DNA from 3 places in the Arthrobacter sp. QXT-31 genome. Region 3 is predicted to be linked to each of the others. Evidence: riboswitches for the same ligand, from Rfam matches in the RefSeq annotation. Region 3 holds a riboswitch; each other region holds the start of a gene.

Region 1 (2,255 bases), 1.9 Mb from region 3:
GGTGAAAACGGCGGACATGCCGGACGCCGTCGCAAAGCACGCCTCGGTGCCTTCGAGGAGGCGGAGCCGCTCCTGGAAGGTGGCCACGGACGGGTTGCCGTAGCGCGAGTAGACAAAGCGCTCGTCTTCGCCGGTGAAGGCGCGCTCGGCGGCGGCGGCGGACTCGTAGACGAATCCGGAGTTCAGGAAGACAGGCTCGGTGGTCTCCTGGAAATTGGTGCGGTCAAGCCCGCCGCGGACGGCCTGGGTATCGGGGCTCCAGCCGGCGGCGTCGTGGTTAAAGGTCAATTTAGTTCTTTCCCAGGTTCGTCGGCAGGCCGCGGTTCTTCCAGCCGTTCACGGTGCGCTCACCGTAGCGGTCGGGCTCGCCCTCGAAGCCTTCGAGGACGTTGTAGGCCGTAAAACCGGCCTGCGTTGCGGCGGTGGCGGCAGCGATGGAGCGCTGGCCGGAGCGGCACAGGAAGAGCAGCTCCACCCGGGTGTCCTCGGGGGCCTGCTGCTTCAGCTGCTCGACGAAGTCGGGGTTGGGAATGCCGCCGGGAAAGGTCCACTGGATGAAGAGGGGATCATTTTCCGTGGCGTTGGTGTCCGGAATGCCGATGTGCGCCCATTCGCCCTCGGTGCGCACATCCACCAGGATGGCGCCCTCCTCAAGCTTGGCCCACGCGTCCTGCGGAGTGATGTCTCCGGCGTAGCTCATGCGTGGCCCTCGTAAACTTCCGCGCTCAGGTCCTCGTCGGAGTCCAGCTGGTCCACGGCGGTGGCGACGGCGGCGTCTGCGGTGGCGATCGCTGCCGGCAGGATGAGGGCCTGGGCCACGATGACGGTGGTGCCGTTGAAGGTGGCGGCAGGGCTGCCGTGCAGCACGTATCCCTCGGCCAGGGCTGCCGAGATACGCTCGCAGAACGCCCGGTCATCCGGCCCCGTGACGAGGCGGTAGGACAGTTTTTCCTCAGGTTTATCCTGCTGGGACGACAGCGTTGCAACGGCGGGGGCGTCTGACACGACGGATCTCCTTTTCTCACGCTTGCAGCTCGAAGGGGTCGATATGCCGAGTATTCACCTGAGGCACCCCGCCGTGGAAGGAGGGTTGCCGACCGGCCAGTCAGGGCTTAATGCCGGTACTCATTACTCCCGAAAAAAGTAACACTGACGACGGCGGCGCGCACCGCCGCCGTCGTCATCTTCCGTAACGGACCCCGCGACTTTCCCTGATCCATGGGACTGCCCGGGTTGCTCGCGTTGCCGTTACAAAGCCCGCGGCCGGGAGGATAATGACGGGAGATGACCCGCCGTAACGCCGGATGAAACCAGGCCGCAGTGAATGATCCGACCGCGAATACAGTGACTCCCATGCTGCACTTTGGATGGTTTGTGGGCCATGGCTTCGGGGTCCAGGGCTGGGGGACACCCGGCTACGGAATCGGCTACGACTGGAAGAAACCGGCCCCCTACCAGCACGCGGTCCGCGAGTTTGAGCGGGCCGGGCTGGACCTGTTCATCATCGAGGACTCGCTAACCGTCCCCGACACCTACGGCGGCAGCGCGGAGGTCTCACTGGCGCAGGCGTCCTTTGCGCCCAAACACGATCCGCTGGCGCTGGTGCCGTACCTGCTGTCCGCCACGGAACACCTGGGCATCGTGCCCACCATCAGCGCGTCCTTCTATCCGCCCTTCACCGCGGCCCGGCTGCTGGCCACGCTGCAGCACTTCTCCAACGGCCAGCTTGGCTGGAACGTGGTGACCTCCGGCAGCGACCTTGCCGCGCAGAACTACGGACTGGACCAGCAGATCGAGCACGACCTCCGCTACGAGAAGGCCGAGGAGTTCGTGGACGTCGTCCGCAAGCTCTGGCGCAGCTGGGAACCGGACGCCATCGTGGAGGACGCCCGGGCGGGCATCTTCGCGGACCACACCAAAGTCCGGCCCATCCACCACGACGGGGAGTTCTTCAAAGTCCGGGGACCGCTGAACACCGCACCGCTGCCGGAGGAACCCGTGCTGGTGCAGGCCGGGGCCTCCCCGCGGGGCAAGGCCTTCGCCGGTGCGAACGCGGACGTGGCCATTGCCCTGGCCCGCGGTGTGGACGGCATGAAGGCGTACCGGGACTCCATCCGTGCCGAGGCCGCCGCGGCCGGCCGGAACCCCGACGACGTCAAGGTGCTGTTCGTCCTGAAACCCACCGTGACCGGATCCCGGGCCGAAGCGGAGGAACTGCGTGCCGCGCGCCGGGAGCTCACGCAGCGGGACATCGA
Region 2 (2,255 bases), 1.7 Mb from region 3:
AGCTGACGCCGTCGAGCCGGGCCTCGCTCACGGCGCCGCCGCCGGCGAGGTGGGGGGTGCCGGCGTCGAGCCAGTCGGGACGGCCGATGAGGACGCCGGCCCCGAAGGGGGCGTAGAGCTTGTGGCCCGAGAAAGCGAGGTAGTCGACGTCGTCCGCGGCGATGTTGACGCGGCGGTGCGGCGCGAGCTGGGCTGCGTCCACCACGATGCGGGCGCCGTATTCATGGGCCAGCGCGGCGAGGCGGCGGATCGGGAGGATTTCGCCCGTGACGTTGGAGGCGCCGGTCACGGCGAGGAGGCTGATGTCGCCGTGCTCCAGTTCGGCACGCAGGCTGGCGATGGTGGCTTCAAGCGTTTCGGAGGCCACCACGCTGCGGTGCGGCACGCCCTGCCACGGCAGCAGGTTGGCGTGGTGCTCGATGTCCAGGTACAGCACCTCGCCCGTGTGGTGGTGGTCCTCCACGGGCAGGCAGCCGGCCAGCAGGTTGAGGGAGTCGGTGGTGTTCCGGGTGAAGATGACAGCGTCATCGGCGCGGCCCCCCACAAACTCGCGCACGATGTTCCGCGAGTTCTCGTACACGGAGGTGCTGATCTGCGAGGCGTAGCCGGCGCCGCGGTGCACGCTCGCGTAGAACGGCAGGATCTCGTTGAGGTACGCGGAGACGACCGACAGCGCAGGGGCGGAGGCGCCATAGTCGAGGTTTGCGTAGCGGACGTGGCCGCCCTGGATCAGCGGGGCCTGGATCTCGGCGCCGGTGACGGCGGCCAGGGGGCGGCGGGCGGCGGCGAACCGGCCGTCCAGCGCGAGGGCGTCGGGGGTGGAAGCAATGATGGCAGTCGTCATGGGACCTCACTGGGATAAGGACCCCGTGTGACGGGGATCCGCGCTTGCCGGGTCCGTTCCGGATCGGCCTGGTCGTCACCCGGGGCACCCCACCGCGAATGGAGGGTTGCCGGCCAGCTAACCGGGGTTTAGCGCTGGCACTCGTGACCTGTTACGAGATTAGGACATCGGCAGAGCCGATGAAAAAGCCGGTTGGAATGTTAAGCGGATTATTACGCGAACCGGATATCGGGCCTTCTGCCGAAGAAACGACGGCGGCCGCCCCCAAAAGCGGGCGGCCGCCGTCGTAATGTTCAGCGCCAGGGCGGTGGCCGGAGAAACCTAGAGCAGGTCGTCCAGCTGCGGGTTCAGCCGCTTCAGGACTTCCGAGTGCAGGATCGAGTTGGTCGCCAGGGCGTTGCCGCCGAACGGGCCGTCCGTGCCCTCGAGGGAGGTGAAACGGCCGCCGGCCTCCGTCACGATCGGCACCAGCGCCGCCATGTCGTACAGGTTCAGTTCCGGTTCGCAGGCGATGTCCACGGCCCCTTCGGCCACCATGCAGTAGGACCAGAAGTCGCCGAAGGCGCGGGTGCGCCACACATCCTCGGTCAGCTGGAGGAACTCTTCAAGGTTGCCGCGGTCTTTCCAGCCGCCGAGGCTGGAGTAGGAAAGCGAGGCGTCGGACAGGCTGGACACGTTGGACACCTTGAGCCGGGTGGCGGCCGCGAGGGATCGGCCCGAGTAGGCGCCGGCGCCTTTGGCCGCCCACCAGCGCTTGCCGAGCGCCGGGGCGCTGACAACGCCCACCACAGGTTCTCCCTCGTCGACGAGGGCAATCAGCGTGGCCCAGACCGGCACCCCGCGGACAAAGTTCTTGGTGCCGTCGATGGGGTCGATGATCCAGCGGCGGGAACCGTGGCCGGAACTTCCGAACTCCTCACCGAGGACGGCGTCACGGGGACGGGAGCGTGACAGTTGGCCGCGGATTGACTCCTCGGCGGCCTTGTCCGCATCGGTGACCGGCGTCAGATCTGGCTTCGTCTCGATCTGAAGGTCCAATGCCTTGAACCGGCTCATGGTCTGGTCGTCCACGGAATCGGCCAGCACATGGGCAAGACGCAGGTCATCGTTGTACGTTGAAGCGGGTTGGGTCATGGTTCCAAACTACCCTCAAAGGCCCGGCGCGGCGGGGAGGTAGCGGCCGGACAGCGCCGGGGCCGCTAGCCGACGCTGCCGAGTTCCTTGGTTTCCTGGGCCTCAGCGCGCGGGTCGGTGCCCAGCAGGCGGCGCAGGGACGCCAGCCGTGCTGCTCCCGAGGGGCCGGCGTGGCCGGCTTCCACCCACGCGTCCACGCCGCAGTTAACGGCGGTGGCGTCGTGTTTGCACCCGCGTTCGCAGGCCTCCGTGCCGGGCTCAAGGTCGGGGAAGGAAT
Region 3 (2,255 bases):
GTCCTACATCCTGAAGGCGCGGGTCCAGCTGCTCCGCGACCTGGGCTCGGCGGTGTCCCCGTTCAATGCCTTCCTTATCGCGCAGGGCCTGGAAACACTGAGCCTGCGCGTGGAGCGCCACGTGGCCAACGCCGTGGCCGTGGCTGGCTGGCTTGAGGCCCGGGACGATGTGGAATCCGTCGCCTACGCCGGACTGCCGTCCAGCCCCTGGTATGAGCGCGGCCTGAAGTACGGGCCCAAAGGCACCGGCGCGGTGGTGGCCTTTACCGTGGCGGGCGGTGCCGAAGCCGGCAAGCGCTTCGTGGATGCCCTGGAACTGCACTCCCATGTGGCGAACATTGGCGACGTCCGCTCCCTCGTCATCCACCCGGCGTCGACGACGCACAGCCAGCTGACTCCGGAGCAGCAAAGCGTTGCCGGGGTTGCCCCCGGACTGGTCCGGCTGTCCGTGGGCCTGGAGCACATCGACGACATCCTTGCCGACCTCGATGCCGGATTCAGGGCCGCGAAAGGCGCCTGACGTCTCCGCCTGACCCTGTGGCTCCCGTCCCGTTTTCCGGCCGGGAGTCACACAGCCGTCACATTCTTCGCGCAGGCGTCCGCCTGTTTCGTACACTTGGCAACAGGTCATGAGTGCCAGCGACAGCCCCGGCTTGCTGGCCGGCAACCCTCCTTCCGCGGTGGGGTGCCCCGGGTGAAGACCTGGCCTGCCGGTCTGCTGACGGCGGGCAAGCGCGTAAGAAGAGGTAGTTACCTATGACGATTTCTGTCAGCCACACCGACGCTCCGGCCGGGAAGACGCCCGCAGGCGCTGTTCTGGATGGCCCCGTTCCGGACGGCACTGTCCAGTACCGCAGCATCGGCAGCCTGGAACTCGAAGCCGGAGGGTTCCTGCCGGACGTGACCCTGGCCTACGAAACGTGGGGAACGCTCAACGAGGACGGTTCCAACGCCATCCTCGTCGAACACGCCCTGACCGGCAGTACCCATGTGACGCGCGGTGCCGGGGACGAGGAGGGCTGGTGGGAGCAGCTCGCCGGGCCGGGCGCGCCAGCGGATACTGACAGGTTCTTCGTCATTTCCATCAACATCCTGGGCGGCTGTTACGGGTCCACCGGGCCGTCGTCGCCTGCCCCGGACGGCAAGCCCTGGGGTTCCCGCTTTCCGCTGGTGACCCTCCGGGACTCCACCGTCGCCGAGGCCAGGCTCGCCGACCTGCTCGGCATCAGCAGCTGGCACGCCGTCGTGGGCGGATCCATGGGCGGGGCGCGGGCCCTCGAATGGGCAGTCACCTTCCCGGAGCGGGTGCGCCGCTGCGGTGTCATTTCCGTCGGGGCCAGGAGCACGGCCGAACAGATCGCCTTCGCCCAGGCGCAGACCCTGGCCATCCGGCAGGACCGCCACTTCAACGGCGGCGACTACTACGGCGGCCCGGAACCCGCTGAGGGCCTGGCGCTCGCGCGGCGGATTGCCCACATTACCTACCGGTCCGCCTACGAACTCGATTTCCGGTTCGGCAGGAACGCCCAGGCAGCTGAGGAGCCGCTGCAGGCGGATGCCCTGGCAGGCCGCGGCCGCTACCAGGTGGAGAGCTACCTGGACCACCAGGGCAACAAGCTGGTCCGGCGCTTCGACGCCAACAGCTATATCGCCCTGACGGAGGCTCTCATGAGCCATGACGTCACGCGCGGGAGGGGGACGCTGAAGGAGGCCCTGGCCCGGGCCACCGCCGACTTCTTCATTGCCGCCGTGGACACCGACCGGCTCTACTTTCCCGCCCAGTCGCTCGAACTCGCCGAGGCGCTGCCGGGGAACGTTGACGTGCACATGATCGAGGCGCCGATCGGCCATGACGGCTTCCTCACGGAGATCGGCCAGCTGAACGGGCAGTTGCGCGCGCATCTGCTGGGCTGAGCCGTACTGACAAGTAGCCCACGGGCTGCTTTGTGCATTTATGCAGATGCGTTCTGCACTTTTTGTCGTTGAGCTTGCAGGCAATGGCAGACCATACTCGTGTGAACCGGCGTTTCGTGGTGTACCTCACACACGTTCGCCAAAGACGGTCCCAGTGGTGTCGATGAAGACGCCGAAGGAGTTTACATATGAGTACGGATCACTCCGCCGCAAGGCGTGCAGAGGAAACCGACGTTAAGGCCTCGGGCCTGAGAAAAGTTGTCACGGCCTCAATGGCCGGCACGGTGGTCGAATGGTATGAGTTTTTCCTCTATGCCTCGGCAGCAACTTTGGTGTTCGGC

What was found. Region 3 has a riboswitch for S-adenosylmethionine ahead of metX (homoserine O-acetyltransferase MetX). Riboswitches for the same ligand answer to the same signal wherever they lie in the genome.
Region 1: it holds a riboswitch for S-adenosylmethionine, as region 3 does, so the genes downstream of both, BWQ92_RS11820 (DUF1737 domain-containing protein) here and metX (homoserine O-acetyltransferase MetX) in region 3, are expected to answer to the same signal.
Region 2: it holds a riboswitch for S-adenosylmethionine, as region 3 does, so the genes downstream of both, BWQ92_RS18245 (aminotransferase class V-fold PLP-dependent enzyme) here and metX (homoserine O-acetyltransferase MetX) in region 3, are expected to answer to the same signal.

Annotation. Positions count from the first base shown of each region.
Region 1 is NZ_CP019304.1:2,624,190-2,626,444, forward strand. Features, by position in the region: gene BWQ92_RS11810 (O-succinylhomoserine sulfhydrylase) at 1-288, opposite strand, end outside; gene BWQ92_RS11815 (rhodanese-like domain-containing protein) at 290-700, opposite strand; gene BWQ92_RS11820 (DUF1737 domain-containing protein) at 697-1,005, opposite strand; SAM riboswitch class IV at 1,019-1,133, opposite strand; gene BWQ92_RS11825 (NtaA/DmoA family FMN-dependent monooxygenase) at 1,354-2,255, shown strand, end outside.
Region 2 is NZ_CP019304.1:4,014,297-4,016,551, forward strand. Features, by position in the region: gene BWQ92_RS18245 (aminotransferase class V-fold PLP-dependent enzyme) at 1-844, opposite strand, end outside; SAM riboswitch class IV at 880-993, opposite strand; gene hisN (histidinol-phosphatase) at 1,166-1,978, opposite strand; gene rsgA (ribosome small subunit-dependent GTPase A) at 2,044-2,255, opposite strand, start outside.
Region 3 is NZ_CP019304.1:698,244-700,498, reverse strand. Features, by position in the region: gene BWQ92_RS03300 (bifunctional o-acetylhomoserine/o-acetylserine sulfhydrylase) at 1-520, shown strand, start outside; SAM riboswitch class IV at 626-741, shown strand; gene metX (homoserine O-acetyltransferase MetX) at 757-1,914, shown strand; gene BWQ92_RS03290 (MFS transporter) at 2,103-2,255, shown strand, end outside.